Regions from separate parts of the Mycetohabitans rhizoxinica HKI 454 genome, predicted to be linked through region 2. Evidence: predicted binding sites of a transcription regulator. Region 2 holds the regulator's gene; each other region holds the start of a gene.
What was found. Region 2 encodes HrcA, which represses chaperone genes, less so after heat shock. Its sites were predicted from a motif close to TTAGCACTCNNNNNNNNNGAGTGCTAA; they were not measured.
Positions count from the first base shown of each region.

Region 1 (5,809 bases), 890 kb from region 2:
ACGATCTGGCGCAGCGGCTCTTCCATCGCACGCAGCACGATCTTGATACCGGCCTCTTGGTCGGCGTTCTCGCCCTTGACGCTGGCGATCGCAGTGCGGGCACGGATCAGCGCGACGCCACCGCCCGGCACGATGCCTTCTTCAACGGCGGCACGCGTGGCGTGCAGCGCGTCTTCGACACGCGCCTTCTTTTCCTTCATTTCGACTTCGGTGGCCGCGCCGACCTTGATCACTGCCACGCCGCCCGCGAGCTTCGCGACACGCTCTTGCAGCTTTTCGCGATCGTAGTCCGACGTCGCTTCTTCGATTTGCGTGCGGATCTGCTTCACACGCGCCTCGATGTTCTTCGCTTCGCCCGCGCCGTCGATGATCGTCGTGTTTTCCTTCGCGACTTCGATCCGTTTGGCTTGGCCCAGCTCCTGCAGCGTAGCCTTTTCCAGCGACAGGCCGGTTTCCTCGGCGATGACCTGGCCACCGGTCAGGATCGCGATGTCCTCGAGCATCGCCTTACGACGATCGCCGAAGCCAGGCGCCTTGACCGCGACGGTCTTCAGGATGCCGCGGATGTTGTTCACCACCAGCGTCGCAAGCGCTTCGCCTTCGACGTCTTCCGCGATGATCAGCAGCGGGCGGCTGGCCTTGGCCACTTGTTCGAGCACCGGCAGCAGGTCGCGGATGTTCGAGATCTTCTTGTCATGCAGCAGCACGTACGGGTTCTCGAGGACGGCGACTTGCTTGTCCGGGTTGTTGATGAAGTACGGCGACAGGTAGCCGCGGTCAAATTGCATGCCTTCGACGACTTCGAGTTCGTCGGCGAGCGACTTGCCGTCTTCAACGGTGATCACACCTTCCTTGCCGACTTTGTCCATCGCTTCAGCGATGCGCTCGCCGATCGACGTGTCGCTATTGGCCGAGATCGAGCCGACTTGCGCGATTTCCTTGCTCGTCGTGCACGGCTTGCTGATTTTGCGCAGCTCGTCGACTGCGGCGGCAACCGCCTTGTCGATACCACGCTTCAGGTCCATCGGGTTCATGCCCGAGGCGACATACTTCATACCTTCGCGCAACGATCGATTGCGCGATGCAACGGTCGCCGTCGTCGTACCGTCACCGGCGTTATCGCTGGTCTTGGAAGCCACTTCCTTGACCATTTGCGCGCCCATGTTCTGCAGCTTGTCCTTCAGCTCGATTTCCTTCGCGACGGACACACCGTCCTTGGTCACCGTCGGGCCGCCGAAGCTGCGCTCGAGCACGACATTGCGGCCCTTCGGGCCGAGCGTCACCTTCACTGCGTTGGCGAGAATGTTCACGCCCTCGACCATCTTCGCACGGGCGGAATCGCTAAACACAACGTCTTTAGCTGCCATCTTCTAACTCCTTGAAATCTTTGGAAAGCCGAACTGCGACCGTTACTTTTGGACGACCGCCATGATGTCTTCTTCGCGCATGACGAGCAACTCCTGCCCATCGACTTTGACCGTTTGGCCAGCATACTTGCCAAACAACACACGGTCACCCACCTTGACGTCGAGCGCGATCTGCGCGCCCTTGTCATCACGCTTGCCCGGGCCGATGGCCAGGACTTCGCCCTGATCAGGCTTTTCAGCCGCTGCATCGGGAATCACGATGCCCGACGCCGTCTTGGTTTCCTGGTCCAGACGCTTGACGATGACGCGATCGTGCAAAGGACGAAGGTTCATACATACTCCTTTTGTGTTTCAGGCTGAAGAACGCTTTTTTAACGTTGGCACCCGGCAAGCCAGGCGCCCTGATGGCACGGGTTGTTAGCACTCACGTGCGGCGAGTGCTAATTATATGGACGGGTGAGGACTATTTCAAGAACCCGAATTTTCTTTAGCGCACAGCATTGTGCTTACAGATGCCACTTGACCGTGGCCGTCAGCGTACGGGGTTCGCCAGGCATGTTGAACATGTCGGCATTGCCATGCGCCGAGATGAAATAGCGGCGATCGAACAGATTGTCCAGCGTCAGCGTCACATCCATTTTCTTGCTGCGATAGCCGGCGCCCAAATTGAATACGGTAAACGAAGGCAGCGTGACCTGATCGCTCGCAGATGCGTAGCGCGCTGATTGGAACTGTGCGCCGGCGGCCGCGTAAAAGCCGTAGGGAAGCTCGCGTTTGAGCCACAGGCTCGCGCTATGGCGTGGCATCAGGCCTGGCGTGTTGCTGGCCAGCGTCAGCCCAGCCGCCGTCGATTGCGGCGATCCGTCAACCGTGCCGTTCAAATACGCATAACCGGCGTAGACAGACCACTTTGGTGCAATTTCGCCAGAAAAGCCGACTTCGAAGCCCCGTACGTGCTGAGTGCCGATCGGCAGCGCATACTCGGGGTTGGCCGGATCGCCGATTTGCTGGTTCGTTTGCCGCATGTCGAACAGTGCAACAGTAGCCGTCGCCTTGCCACCGAGGTCGAACTTCGAGCCAATTTCGTATGCGGTGGTCTTTTGCGGCGCCAGCGCTGCACCATTGGCGAACGCACCCGAGCTGATCAGGGTATCGGCAAGCGGCGAGAAAGACTGGCTGAACGAGCCATACAGCGTCAGCCACTCGAGCGGCTCGTAGATCAGTCCGACGCGCGGACTCCATGCGCGGTCGGTACGTGCAAGATTCACGTTGGACGACGTGTAATCGTGGCGAATCTGATCCAAATAGTCAAAGCGCAGGCCAGCGAGCAGCTTCCACTGCGGTGTCAATGTCATCAGATCCTGCGCATACACACCGGCCAAGCCGACGACCGTCGCAGCATTCGTGCGCGCCGGCCTCCCGGGCGGCACGCCGGGTAGATCGATCAACTGTGGATGGTACAGATCGTACGTTGCCACTTTCGATACGCCATAGATCGTGTCGAATTTCTGCTGCTGCGACAGTTCGATCCCATACAGCAGGTCGTGGCGCATGCCGAGCAGCGTCGTTTGCTGCGTCAACTCAAAGACGCCATCCACGCCATGCTCGGTCCGCTGGCGCGTCGACTGGTCGAGCGTGACGGTCGGGCGCACTGCCGCCTTGATCGGCTGGAACGTGACATAGTTTTTCCGCTCCAGTGAGAAATCGTAGGCCCGCAGCGCGCCGTGGAAAGCTAGCGAATGGCTGAAACGGTGATCGAGCGACACCGTTGCGCTTTTCGCCAAAGCGTCATTGTACGAGCTATTCGCCGCATCGGCAGAGCCGTAGTCAGTGTTGATCGGCACATCGACCGGCCGCCCCATATAGGCGGGCAAACCCTGATCAGACGTGCGGCGATCGTGTAGGTAGTCGAGTTCGACGTTCACTACCGTATCCGGACTCAGCTTGAATTGCGCCGAAGGCGCGACTGCTTGGCGGTTCAACGCGAACTGATCGCGAAAACTATGCGAATTCTCAGCGGCGCCGGTGATACGGAAGCGTGCCGCATCATTCACGTTCCAGCCCATGTCGATTTCACCGCGACGCTCGCCACGCGTGCCAAGCATCACGCCGATATCCCGCACTGGCTCGGCTTGTGGCCGCTTAAGCACACGATTGACGATGCCCCCTGCCGAGCCGCGCCCGTACAGTACCGCTGCCGGTCCTTTTAAGACCTCGATCCGCTGCACATTGGATAAATCGCGATAGTACATCGCGTCGTCACGTATGCCGTCGACATACTGGTCCGTGATGCTGTTGAAGCCACGGATCGTGATTTGATCGCGCTGGCCATCGCCGACCGAAAAGCCGACTCCCGGCACGTTGCGCAACGTGTCCTGCATCGATGCCGCATTCTGGTCATCGATCACCGCGCGTGGCACGATGTTGATGGTCTGCGGCACATCCATCAAGGACATGTCCGTCTTAGTCCCGGCGCGCGAACGGCTTGCATCGTATGATCCGTGCTCGGCCGACGCGCTGACCGCAATCGTGGGCAGCACGGGCTGGGCAACCCCGTCCTGGGCAAAACCCGACTTTACGCTGACGAATAAAGTGGCGATCAGCAGGGCGCGATAAGTCTTTTTATTACGCGTCATTGATAAGTATGCCTACGAGTTACGGCGAAAAAGGCGCGCTAGAGCCCTCGTCCGGGCAGCGCGGGCACTTGGAACGGACTATAATACTAATGATAATTATTTGCATTATCAACCACAATAGCATGACAGGCACGGCGCGTCGCTACGCACTCACGATACTCAGCATCGCAACCACACATGTCACAGCGCCGCAACGATGCACATCGCGCCGCCCATGCTGCGCGTCGCGGTACGGCCCTGGCCGATTCATGACTCCAGGCTGATCATGCCGATGGGCACGTCGATGTTGCTAAACAGTGCAATGTCGCCAGCTGCCGCCAAGGCCGCCGAGAAGGAACCGGTTGCGCCGCTGCTCGAACCAGCCGCCACCCCAGCCGACGCCCCGCTCAAGATGAACACACCCGTGGTGTCGACTCCGTCGGCCATGCCCCTGCGGGCCCGCTTGGCCGGCACAAGCGTCGAGGCGGCCGCCGCCGCGGCGACTGAAGCAACACAAACACCTGCGCCAGCATCGGCTTCCACCGCGGCGTCGGGCGCCGTTGCAGTCCCGGCTTCCAACGTGGATACCAACCCCGCTCGAGCGCCAGCCCCTACATTCATGCCAGCGCCAGTATCGACCCAGGCTTTGGTGTCCCCCGCAACGCCTAACGCGGCACCTGCGTCAGCGTCGGCGTTGGCGTCGGCACCCGCATCGGCTTCGGCCTCGACACCTGCATCTCAAGCATCAGCATCCACTTCGACGACGGGCTCCACTCCGGCAACGGCTGGCCCGCCATCCTTATAGAGCATCATAGTATCAACGCCGCCCGAGCCGTATCGGCGATCCAATGCGATGTATTCCCGCTGCCGCGACATGGGCGCCGCCCGCGCCAGGCCTGCGCGACGCGTCAAAATATTGACCGTCCGCTGAGTGTCGTCAGCCACTCGAGCGCCTGCATGCCGGCCAGTGAATTGCCATTCGCGTCCAACGCAGGAGACCACACGCAAATGCCGAGTTCCCCCGGCAATACCGCAACAATGCCGCCACCGACGCCGCTCTTAGCGGGCAATCCGACATGGTAGACGAAGTCCCCGGCGGCATCGTACGTACCGCAAGTGAGCATCAATGCGCTCAACCGTTTCGCCGGGCTTGCGCCGAGCACGCGCTCGCCGCTGTGTGGCACCACGCCGCCGTTGGCCAGGAATAAGACCGCCCTAGCCAGGTCGACGCAGTTCATTTCGATAGCGCACTGCCGGCAATACGCGTCGATCACGGTGTCCACTGACATCTGCAGGTTACCGAAACTCTTCATGAAATGCGCCATCGCGCGATTTCTGTCCGAATGCGCGAGCTCCGATTCCGCGACATTGGCGCTGTAGTCAATATCCGAGCGCCCGGCCAGACGGCGCATGAATTGCACGAGCGCTGTTTCCGCCTGGACGAAACGCCGGCACAGCACGTCGGTGACCACCAGGGCACCTGCATTAATGAAGGGGTTACGCGGCACCCCGTTCTCATGTTCGAGTTGCACCAGTGAATTGAACGCATTGCCCGATGGCTCCCGGCCGACACGTTGCCACAACGCGTCGCCTTGCAACTGGAAGGCCAAGGTGCACGCAAACAATTTCGAGATGCTTTGAATCGAGAACGGAACCCAAGCGTCGCCGACGCAGAAGACCTCATCTCGCAACGTGACGATGGCCATGCCGAAGTGCAACGGGTCAACCTTCGCAAGCTCGGGAATATAGTCCGCGACGCGGCCTTTGCCGAGCCACGGCGTGATGTCGTGCTGTATTTTATGGAGGATCGCCTGATAGTCCATTGCG
Region 1 is NC_014722.1:2,289,110-2,294,918, forward strand. It holds gene groL (chaperonin GroEL) at 1-1,367, opposite strand, end outside; gene groES (co-chaperone GroES) at 1,410-1,700, opposite strand; gene RBRH_RS10025 (TonB-dependent receptor) at 1,874-4,003, opposite strand; gene RBRH_RS10030 (hypothetical protein) at 4,250-4,603, opposite strand; gene RBRH_RS10035 (glutaminase) at 4,891-5,805, opposite strand.
Region 1: the regulator HrcA is predicted to act here: its motif matches at 1,785-1,811, upstream of groES (co-chaperone GroES).

Region 2 (5,809 bases):
TTCGAGGCAATCGGACGTGAAGCCCGGGCAGAACACGTCAACCCGACCGGCTCCGGCCGCGCCCAACTCCTGCAGCGTCGGTGCGGTATAAGGTTGCAGCCATTGCGCGCGTCCGAACCGCGACTGGAATGTGAGCCGGCATTCGACCTCGGTCAACCCGAGCGCATGGGCCAGCAACGTCGCGGTTTGCCGGCATTGCTCGGCATAGGGATCGCCCAAATCCAACGTGCGCTTGGGCACGCCATGAAAGCTCAACAACAGCCGATCGCCGGCCGTGAAATCGGGTCGGCCGTGCTGCTGCCAATAGTGCAGCACTTGAGACGCCAGCGCCTCGATATAGGCGGGATGGTCCGCATAATGCTTGATCGTGCGGATCTCCAGTTGATTGCGCATACGCGCCAGCGCGCAGAACGCTGCATCGAATGCGCTGGCGCTGGTCGAGGCTGAATATTGCGGATACAGCGGCACCAATAGCACCCGCTCAGCGCCGGCGCGCTTGAGTTGATTCAGCACGTTGCCGATGCTGGGTGTGCCATAGCGCATGGCATAGTCGACGAGCACGGAACACCGGCCTGCCGCCAGCCACTGCCTCAGGCCGTCGACCTGCCGCTCGGTGTGCACGCGCAGCGGCGAGCCCTCCGCCTCCCAGATCGCCGCGTACTTGCGCGCCGACGCGCGGCCGCGCAACGGCAGGATCAGCGCGCGCAGCACAATCTGCCAGAGCGGCGCAGGGATCTCGACGACGCGTGGGTCGGACAAGAACTCGGCCAAGTAGCGCCGCACCGCGCGCGGCGTCGGTGCAGCGGGGGTGCCGAGGTTGATCAGCAGCACGCCGACCCGGTGCGATGCGCTCGGCTGCGAGGGCAGCTCAAGATCAAAATGCATGAGAGGATCCGTTGAGCACCGCAATGGTGCACTTGTTATCCGATTATAACGGCCGCTCGGCATTTGCCGCCGTGGCACGGAGGCTGGAGGCTGGCCATCCGGATAGTGGCGCGGCGCGACGCATCGACTCCGGCGGACCCGCAGGCCCGCGTCAATGCTGAGACAGCGCGAATGACAGCAGCCGGGCGGTGATGTCGACGATCGGAATCACGCGGTTGTACGCCATGCGGGTCGGCCCAATCACGCCAAGCGTGCCGACGATCTTGCCATCGACCTCATACGGCGCGGTCACAACGCTCATTTCCTCGATCGGCACGAGCGTGGATTCTCCACCGATGAAGATCTGCACGCCCTGCGCATGGCTCGATACGTCGAGCAACTGTAGCAGGCTAGTCTTTTGGTCAAAGACATCGAATAGCTTACGCAGGCGCGCCATGTCGGACGACAGATCGGCCACTTCGAGCAAGTTCCGCTCACCCGAAATCAGTACGTTGTCGGATTCGTCGTCGGTTTCCGTGCTAGCGGTGACGGCGGCCTGCATCAGTTGCATCATGTCGCCGCGCAGCGCGTCGATTTCCTCACGCAGTCGGCGTCGCACCTCGTCAAACGACAAGCCCGCATAATGCGTGTTGATATAGTTGGAAGCCTCGGTCAGCTGCGACGGCGAATAGTCGCGCTGGGTCGCCATGATTCGGTTCTGCACGTCACCTTCGGGGGTGACGATGATCAGCAAGATCCGCTTGTCGGACAGCCGCATGAACTCGATCTGTTTAAACACGTGGCTGCGCCGCGGCGTGAGCACAACGCCGGCAAACTGCGACAAGTTGGACAGCACGCTGGCTGCCGCCGCGACGACCTTCTGCGTCTCGCCCGGCTTGAACTTGTCCTGCACCGCAAGCTTGACCTCAGCTTCCTGCGCGTCGGGCTGCACGGTCAGCATCGTGTCGACGAACAACCGGTAGCCGCGTGGCGTCGGAATCCGCCCGGCCGACGTATGAGGACTGGCGACAAGCCCAAGCTCCTCGAGATCGGACATCACGTTGCGGATCGTCGCCGGGCTCAGTTCAAGCCCCGAATACTTGGACAACGTGCGCGAACCGACCGGCTGACCTTCGGCGATATACCGTTCGATCAGCGTCTTAAGCAGGGTCTGGGCACGAGGATCTAACATAGCGAAAATTCTAGCTTAAATCTTGCGCGCGGCGAGGATTGCCATCGATCCGACGCGCACGGGCGAGCCAAAACACGAAGGCATACAGTTTGTCAGATACCTATGGTGTAATGCGGGCATGGAAATGGGCCAATTCAAGACCGTTGCGCTGATCGGGCGCAACAACACGCCTGGCATCGGCGAGCCGCTTGCCGCGCTCGCCGGCTGCCTGACACAACGCGGCTTTCAAATCGTATTCGAAGCCGACACGGCGCGCGAGAACGATTTGCACGCCTATCCGGCGCTCACGCCGGCACAGATCGGCGCGCGCGCTGACGTCGCCGTCGTGCTCGGCGGCGACGGCACAATGCTGGGCATCGGCCGGCAACTCGCGCCTTACCATACCCCGCTCATTGGCGTCAACCATGGCCGACTCGGCTTCATCACCGATATCGCGATCGCCGACATGAAGCAGTTGGTGCCGCAAATGCTGTCGGGCAGCCATGAGCGCGAGGAGCGCTCGTTGCTGGAGGCCCGCATCATGCGCAACGGCGAGCCAATCTATCATGCGCAGGCGCTTAACGACGTCGTCGTGAACCGCAGCGGCTTCTCCGGGATGGCAGAGCTACGCGTGTCGGTCGACGGCCACTTCATGTCGGACCAGCGCTCGGACGGGTTGATCGTGGCCACGCCAACCGGCTCCACCGCGTACGCGCTCTCGTCCAACGGCCCGTTGCTGCATCCGCAATTGCAAGGGATCGTGCTGGTGCCGATCGCGCCACACGCGTTGTCGAACCGGCCGATCGTGCTGCCCGACACGTGCCGAATCGCAATCCAGATCATCGGCGGGCGCGACGTCAACGTGAATTTCGACATGCAGTCGTTCACCGCGTTACAACTCGAGGATACGATCGAGGTACAACGCTCCAAGCACACGGTGCCGTTCCTGCATCCGGTCGGCTACAGTTATTACCGGACCTTGCGCAAGAAGCTGCACTGGAATGCGCACTCGTCGCTCGGCGAGGACGAGCCCGGCTAAGCCGGTGCCCGTCGCCGCCCGCCGGCTCAATCGCTGCCAACCCACCCAATCCGCCTTTTACGACGACCGCTTTCGTTCGCCTATGCTGCGTCATCTGTCGATCCGGGACTTTGTCATCGTCGCCTCGCTCGACATTGAGTTCGAGCGTGGCTTTACCGTTTTTTCCGGCGAAACCGGCGCCGGCAAATCCATTCTAATCGACGCGTTGGCGCTGGCGCTCGGCGCGCGAGCCGACGCGACAGTGGTGCGCATCGGTCAGAGCCGTGCGGACATCACCGCAGAGTTCGACGCGCATGAGAGCGCCGCTCGGTGGCTGGCCGAGCATGCGTTCGATGACGGCAGCGGGCACGTGGTGCTGCGCCGCGTGCTCGACGCCAACGGCCGCTCGCGTGCGTTCATCAACGGCACGGCCGCCACGCTTGGCCAGTTGCGAGACATCGGCGAAATGCTGGTGGACATCCACGGCCAGCACGCCCACCAGTTGCTGATGCGCGGCGACGCGCAGCGCGAGTTGTTCGATGCGCACGCGGGCCTGACAGCGCTGGCTGCGGACGTCGCTCGGGCGTGGCGCGGCTGGCGCGACGCGGCGGCAGCCGTGCAGGCCGCGCAAGCGCGGGAGCGCGAGGTGCAATTCGAGCGCGAGCGGCTAGTGTGGCAATTGTCGGAGCTTGAGAAGCTGGCGCCGCAACCCGGCGAATGGGATGAGATCAGTGCCGAGCACCGCCGGCTGTCGCACGCGGCGAACCTGATCGACGGTGTGCAGGCGGCGTTAGGCGCCCTGTCCGAGTCGGACGATGCCATGATCACGCAACTGGGCACCCTCATCGCGAAACTGCGCGACCTGGCCGAGATCGACAGCGCGCTCGGCGACGCGTTGGCCGCGCTGGAGCCGGCCGAAATTCAACTGCAGGAAGCAGCCTACTCGCTGACCCACTACGCGCAGCGGCTCGAGCTGGACCCGGCGGGGCTCGCGCAGGTCGAAGCCCGGCTCGATGCACTGCATTCAACTGCGCGCAAATTCAGGATGCAACCGGATGCACTACCCGACGAGTTGCTGGCACGGCGCGCCCAATTGCAAGCGCTGGATGCAACGACGGATATCGACGCGTTGCACGCCGCGCAGGCACGCGCGAAGCAAGCCTATATGACGCTGGCGGAGCGACTCTCCAAGGCCCGCGCCAAGGCGGCCAAGGCGTTGAGCAGCGCGGTAACCACCGGGATGCAAGACTTGTCGATGGCCGGCGGGCGGTTCGACGTCGCGTTGGAGCCCTTGCCCGAAGGCGGCCAGCATGGGCTCGAGCAGGTCGAGTTCCGCGTGGCCGGCCACGCCGGCGTGCCGTTGCGGCCGCTGGCGAAAGTGGCTTCCGGGGGCGAGTTGGCACGCATCAGCCTCGCGCTGTCGGTGATCGCGAGCACTGCGAGCCCAACGCCGACACTGATCTTTGACGAAGTCGACAGCGGCATCGGCGGCGCCGTCGCGGAAGTCGTTGGGCGACTGCTGCACCAACTCGGCCAGATCCGGCAAGTGTTGTGCGTGACCCACCTGCCGCAGGTCGCCGCCCGCGGCGAGCACCACTTCAGCGTGGCCAAGTCCACCGATGCGCAAGGCGCAACGCTCAGCGAAGTGACCGCGCTGGATCGCGCGAGCCGCGTCGAGGAGGTCGCGCGCATGCTCGGGGGCGTCGAGATTACCGCCACCACACGCAAGCACGCGAAGGAAATGCTGGCCGCTTGAAGCGTCTTCACGCGCCGAAGACCTGCTCCCAGAGTCGCGTGACCGCGTCGCGCTCGGCCTGCACGCGCTCCGGCGGCACGCGCGCCTTGTCCATTCCATCGAGCCGCAGCGCATGTTGCAACTTGCGATAGGCTCGATAGGCGCCGCCAACCTGCTCCGCCTGTGTCTCGGACATCAGCCCGATGCGGGCCGCCTCGCGCAGCAACGCGATGTTGCCGGTGTTGCGCCGCAGCGCCGGATGTGCGCCGGCATGCAGCAGCACCCAATACTGGACGATGAATTCGATATCGACCATGCCGCCGCGATCGTGCTTCAGATCGAACAGTGCCGTGGGATTGGGATGGCCTTGGGCCACCTTTTGCCGCATCGCGGCGATCTCCGTGGCCAGCGTCCGCGCATCGCGCGGCTGAGCGAGCACCTGGGCACGGATCGCTTCGAACTGCGCGCCGATGGCCGCATCCCCGGCGCAGAAGCGCGCGCGTGACAATGCCTGGTGCTCCCATACCCACGCGGCGTTGGCCGCGTCCCCCTCGCGCAATTGGTACCGCCGGAAGGCGGTGAGGCTCGTGACCAGCAGCCCGGCCTCGCCGTTCGGCCTGAGCCTCAGGTCCACGTCGAACAGCGTGCCAGCGCCAGTAGACATGGTCAGCCACGTAATCAGCCGTCGTGCAAACAGCGCATAGATCTCTGCGGCACGCTCGTCGGGATCGTCGTACAGAAAGATAAGGTCCAGGTCTGACGCATAACCGAGTTCCTTGCCGCCGAGCTTGCCGTACGCAATAATCGAGAAGCGCGGCACGTCGCAATGACGGCGGGCCAACTGCGGCCATACGGTCTGCAGCGTCACATCCAGAACCGCGTCGGCCAGTTCCGACAACCGGTCGCTGATGTGCTCGACCGATAGATGGCCGCCGAGATCCAGCAGCAGGATCCGGAACACCTCGGCCTGGTGCGCGTGACGCAGCAGATCCATCTGGTGCTCAGCGCCGTCTGCATCGGC
Region 2 is NC_014722.1:421,006-426,814, reverse strand. It holds gene hemH (ferrochelatase) at 1-885, opposite strand, end outside; gene hrcA (heat-inducible transcriptional repressor HrcA) at 1,037-2,056, opposite strand; gene RBRH_RS01850 (NAD kinase) at 2,175-3,074, shown strand; gene recN (DNA repair protein RecN) at 3,157-4,809, shown strand; gene glnE (bifunctional [glutamate--ammonia ligase]-adenylyl-L-tyrosine phosphorylase/[glutamate--ammonia-ligase] adenylyltransferase) at 4,817-5,809, opposite strand, start outside.

Region 3 (5,809 bases), 650 kb from region 2:
GCCGGTCACCACGCCCATCGCAAAGTTGATGCCAAACAGCTTGGCCCAGAATTGGGTCATGTCCTTGTAGACCTGCTTGCGAGTCATCACGTAGACGGCTTCCATGATGACCAACAGCCAGGACAGACCCAGCGTCAGTGGGACGAAAAGAAAGTGGTACAGCGCAGTAATGGCGAACTGCAGCCGCGAAAGGTCGACGACTTCGCTACTTATCATGATGATCACCTAAAGCGGGCGGATGTGATGCGGGCACCGACAACAGCGCTTGCGCGACTTGGGCCGGCGGCAGTTCCATGTGCGGTGCCTGGGGATGACTAAATAATGTGTACTTGAAGACGAGCAGGATCGCGACCTTGGCCATCACGACCAGTGTCAACTCGCGAGCTAGTCCAGGGCGGCGCAGGATCGCGACCAGCATACCGGGGCGCTGCGCAGGGCCGGCATGGCCGGTATCGGTGCTGTGGCGAACGTCATGGCTGAGCATAGTGTTTCGTGTGCTGCGCGGTAGGCGCGACTTCAACGAAACCCATTTTATAGGTGGGGGGTAATGAGGGGCAGTTATTGCGACGCGTCAAACCGCCGCATTTTCACCGCGACGCGGCCCCGCACACGCGTATTGTGGCGATTTGTCGCGGTGCAAACAAAAACCCGGCCGAAGCCGGGTCCGATGCGTGCAGGCACGAAACACTCACGCGTACTGTTGCAGCGCACTGCGCATCTTCTTCATCGCGCTCGCCTCGATTTGGCGGATGCGCTCGGCGGATACGCCGAACTCGTCGGCCAACTCGTGCAGCGTCGCGCCGCCCGAGCCGTCGTCCTGCACCTGCAGCCAGCGCGCCTCGATGATGCGGCGGCTGCGCGCATCGAGCGATTCAAGCGCCTCGGCCAGGCCCTCAGTCTGCAGCAGGTCGCGCTGGCGTGAAGCGAGCACCGTGGTCGGCTCGGTACGCGAGTCGGCCAGATAGGCGATCGGCGCGAACGATTCCTCACCGTCCTCGAATTGCCCTTCGAGCGCGATATCGCCGCCGGCCAGCCGCGTTTCCATCTCGGTCACTTCTTCGCGCTTAACGTTCAGTTCCTTCGCAAGCCCTGCGATCTCGTCCGGTGTGAAGGCCTGCATGCCCTGCTTGTGGCTGCGCAGGTTGAAAAACAGCTTGCGCTGCGCCTTCGTCGTCGCGACTTTCACCATGCGCCAGTTGCGCAGGATGTATTCGTGGATCTCGGCCTTGATCCAATGGATCGCATACGACACCAGCCGTACGTTCTGGCGCGGATCGAAGCGCTTGACGGCCTTCATCAGGCCGATGTTGCCTTCCTGAATCAGGTCCGCGTGAGGCAGACCATAACCCAGGTAGTTGCGCGCAATCGACACCACCAGCCGCAGGTGGGACAGCACCAACTGACGTGCGGCATCCAATTTGTTCTGCTCGCGGTATTCGATCGCAAGACGCGTTTCGTCGGCCTGCGACAATAGCGGGATGCGGTTGACCGCCTGAATGTAAGCGTCGAGATTACCCAACGTACCCGGCAGCATCGACTTCGAGGCGAGCGCCAGCGCACCCGCGCCAGCCGGCGCCAGGCTTGCAGGGGTCGGTAGGGTCATTGCGTTGCTCACTCGTGTCACTCCTTTATGGGCAGCTCCATGCACTGCCGCGCAAACGGCATTCCGCTACATCTTAGCACTCAACTTCACCGAGTGCTAACTCGTTTGACGGCCGATGGTGCCGCAGGTTCCTTTAAACTATTGATAAGTCTATTCTAATAGTTATTTTAATTGACATGCCGGCGCGCAGAGAAGTTTCCTCCGGTGCGCGGGCCGGGCATAAAACCGAAAAGAAAGCCGAAAAGGGCGGCAAAGAGGCGTATTGAGCAGCGATCCGGGCGGCGGCCTAAAATGGCGGCCCAACCACGTTGTCAGTACTTGCTTAACATTTGGAGAGCAATGAATCCGTTCACGACGAAGCGCGGTCCGACAGTGCCAGCGCGGCGTGTGGCGCGCGCCGCGTTAGCGGCGCTGGCGCTGGCTGCCAGTGCGGCAGCCCACGCGGACCGGTTTGGCGTTCAGCTCGGCGGCGGGCTCGGAGACCGCCACATCAAGAAGGGCGATCTGGCGCTAATATGGGATCCGGACCTGACGTGGTGGGATACGGGATCCTGGCACTTTGCACTGGTCGGCGAGGCCCATGTGTCCTATTGGCACACGGACAAAGGCGCCGTACATTCCAATATCGGCGAGTTTGGCGTGACGCCGGTCGTACGCTTTATTAAGAAAAGCGGCCAGATTCGCCCATTTGTCGAGGCTGGCGTGGGCGTGCGGTTGTTGACGCACCCGCGCATTGCCGAGCGCTTCACCGTCTCCTCGGCGTTCCAGTTCGCGGACATGGTCGGCGTCGGCGCGCAGTTCGGCGAGCGCCAGCAGTACCAGGCGGGATTTCGTTTCCAACACGTGTCTAATGGCGGTATCAAGCGGCCGAATCCTGGTATCAATTTCACCCAGCTTTATCTGCAGTACAACTTCTGAAGCGGGGCCACGTACGGTCTGTTTCGCGTTCGAAGTGAGGCACAGAGGGCGGCCAAGGTTATTGAGACGATCCGGGGGCTGGAGCGCAAGCGCTTTCAACAGCAAGTGATCGATTCGATCGTCGGCGGCCGGCGGCGCTATCGGCAGATCGAGGTGCAGAGCCAGGAGATCGTGCCGCTGTCCCACGATATTTGCATGGTGAACGGGCGCGTGCTGATCGAGATGGAAGCCAACAGCGGCGCACTCGTGTACCCGATTGCCTACACGGCGGTCCAGGCAAACGACAACGGGCACTGGCGTCTGGTCGTCTGGCATGCGACGCGCTGTGCGGTGGAGTGAGCCGGTGCCACCGGGCTTCGTGTCCGCAAGCCGGGAAGCGGACTGCGGCAGCGGGTTGCCGCGTGCCGGTCGTCGCCGCAGTGGCGGGCGTCATCCTCCTTGCCGCCATGGGCTGGGTTTTCAACAGTAGCGTGCGACCCAGATCGGTGCTCACACCGGCGCGTCGGCTATGGACCGAGTGGGCCATCGGCGCGAGCGCAGGCGCATGTCCGGCGTTGCATCGCCGGCGCAGCCGGCGGCCTGGGGCGGGCGGATTTTCGTCTGCGGCGTGGACTGGGTAGAGGTCGCGGATTGCATGGTGAGCCTCGTTCGATTCGTCGATGCATCGTCAGGGTAAGGAGCGAACGAAGGTTGGCGGGCTGCCGTGCGAGGCATGCCAGCCGGGCGGTAAGGGCGCCGGGAACGCGCGACGGTCAGCGCAGCCATTCGGGGCTGTCGAGCGGGTGGGCGGCGAAGCTTACGTAGGAAAATCTGCATCTCAGGTTTCATCGTTGAGCGCGGGCTGCGTTGTTGTCGTCCTTGCGGTCCGGTCAAAGCCGAACGGCCGATGAGGCGATAGCATGGTCGCTGTCAAACGACCGGCGAGGGTTGCGCGAGGGCTTGCTCAGCGGCGGGTAGGCGGCTTGATGCGGTTTCTGCCGGATGTAGGTCGGTCCGAATGTCAGCGCGAAGAAAGGATTTTGCGGCCCAATGCGAAACACTGTGCCGTTGTGCGAATGCGCGTGAGCGACTCGCGCATGAGGTAATTTGGCCACGATGCCAGAAGCTATATTGATGTCGCGTACAAAAAGTACGCTATCCGAAACAATATGGAGATTGATATGAAATCCAAAGTAATGAAGGTAATGATGGCGGTTGCGTTGACCGTATCGGCCGTGACGGGTATTGCTGTGGCAACGAGCCAAAGCAGCTATGCGTGTGGCGCCGGCCGTCCCTGCGTCTAGTCTTGCGGCGCAATAGGATCATTTGCAGCAAAGCAGTAAAACGTGTGTCGCTGCGGCTATCCGACGCTGCCGCAGCGATACGCCAGCACAACGTAGCGAGCGAATCACAAACATGTCACCACGCGTTGAGCCGTTGCATGGAACATAGCGTGTGCAGGCAACACAGGTGGACAGCGTTGCTGATCGGCCGCAATGGCCGATGCGCTCACGCGCACGGTGCCTGTCCCGATTCCTTCCATCGGGCAACGCGTTCGATGAGTTCAACTTGCTTCACGATGGCCTCGGGTGCCCTCGCGTGGCCATCCAGTACGTCCGTTATCCATCGCGCGGTCGTTGCCGCATCCAACGCGTCGGGCAGTTCGACCACGGGTGCTTGCGTCGATGCACGTTCAGTATCGACCAGTGTCTCGCATACCTGATCATGCAGCCAATCGACCTGCACCCGGCGCTGGGTATCGGCCGCGGCTTCTCCCTCGGTTCCACGCGCCAGCAACACACCACCGGCTGCTGCCTGCGGGAAATCGCGGAACAGCGCTGACAGGCTGTCACGGTAAGCCGGATGGGTATAGTTGACCAGCCGCAGTCCCGGTTCGGCGAACGGTTGCAGCAGCTTGACCAGCGTATGGGTCGTATTGCGCACGCCGAGTGTCGCGCGTAGCCCGAGCAAGCGTGACATCTTGGGCGCGAGCACGTCGATCGGCGCAAATGCGACCCGCGCGTGAGCGAGTGCCGGGTCAATTTCGTCGATCGAGCGCGCAGCCGGCAGGTCCAATTCGGCAAAGATTTCGGCGCTGGTCACCCGTCCCGGGTCCACTGTCACGCCATGCACGAGTACCGGCACGCCGCGACGCGCAAGCAACAAAGCGAGCAGCCGGTGTGAGGTTTGGCTGCTTGCGCGCGCCGTTGTAGCTCGGTATTGACACAGGGCGGTAGCGATCGCCGCGCGTGGCGAGTGGTCTGAGCGACGCTTGCGCTGCAGCAAGCATCGCCGCAAGCTCCTGCGGCGTCTCGCCCTTGACTCTGTAAGCGAGCACCACTGCGCCCAGCTCGACATCGGAGACGCGCCCGTCAAGCATCGCGGCATAGAGCGCATAGGCATCGTCATGCGAAAGCGCGCGCGCGCCGCGCGCTCCTCGCCCGATCTCTTTGATCAGCGGCGCACAACGAAAACTTGCGTCGCCGGGCGTGCTGTCGGATAACGGGTTCGATTCAGTCATGGCATCGGGCGACCGATGCACCGGCTATGTAAGCGCATGTGCGATGCGATCAGCCGCTTCACTTCGGGAATGCAGGAGCCACACTGAGTACCGCATCCGAGGCTTTCTTGCAAGCGCGCAAGGCATGCCGCGCCGGGCTGGAGATCGCCACCGGCCCGTAGCCCCAAGGGCGTTTCGGTGATTGAACGTTCGCGGAACCCGACACAGTTGCATGCTGCCTTGCCGCAAGCCGTACGATGGTTGCAGTACTCGGAGGACCGCGTCACCGCCGCAGTGATCGGTCCCGGTTTAAACTTGGGTGTTTCGTCTAATGCGTGCGCCTCGCCGGTTGTTCCGCGGGCGGATACCGATGTAGTGCTCACACGCGTCAGGAGGGCATGTGATGGCTTATTTATTCGAGGTGCCCAACCCTGCGGTGCCGGTGGCTCAGTCGTCCGATGTGTTTCCGGTGCGCCGTATCTATTGTGTTGGCCGAAACTACGAAGCGCACGCGCGCGAGATGGGCCACGACCCGCAACGCGAGCCCCCCTTTTTCTTTAGCAAGCCCGCCGACGCAGTGCTGTATGTGGCGCCCGGGACCGTAGGCGAATTTCCGTATCCGCCTGAGTCGGGCGAGGTCCATCACGAGATGGAACTGGTCGTGGCGATCGGGCGTGGGGGGCGCGACATCCCGGTGGAGCACGCACTGGAGCATGTGTACGGCTATGCGCTCGGGCTTGACATGACGCGCCGCGATTTGCAGGCGCAGGCTAAGAAGCTGGGCCGTCCCTGGGACATGGCCAAGGGCT
Region 3 is NC_014722.1:2,524,350-2,530,158, reverse strand. It holds gene RBRH_RS11150 (cytochrome ubiquinol oxidase subunit I) at 1-216, opposite strand, end outside; gene cydP (cytochrome oxidase putative small subunit CydP) at 206-484, opposite strand; gene rpoH (RNA polymerase sigma factor RpoH) at 689-1,615, opposite strand; gene RBRH_RS11135 (acyloxyacyl hydrolase) at 1,943-2,521, shown strand; gene RBRH_RS11130 (DUF4440 domain-containing protein) at 2,582-2,860, shown strand; gene RBRH_RS20960 (hypothetical protein) at 3,682-3,804, shown strand; partial or broken gene ybiB (DNA-binding protein YbiB) at 4,010-5,021, opposite strand; gene RBRH_RS11120 (fumarylacetoacetate hydrolase family protein) at 5,404-5,809, shown strand, end outside.
Region 3: the regulator HrcA is predicted to act here: its motif matches at 1,677-1,703, upstream of rpoH (RNA polymerase sigma factor RpoH).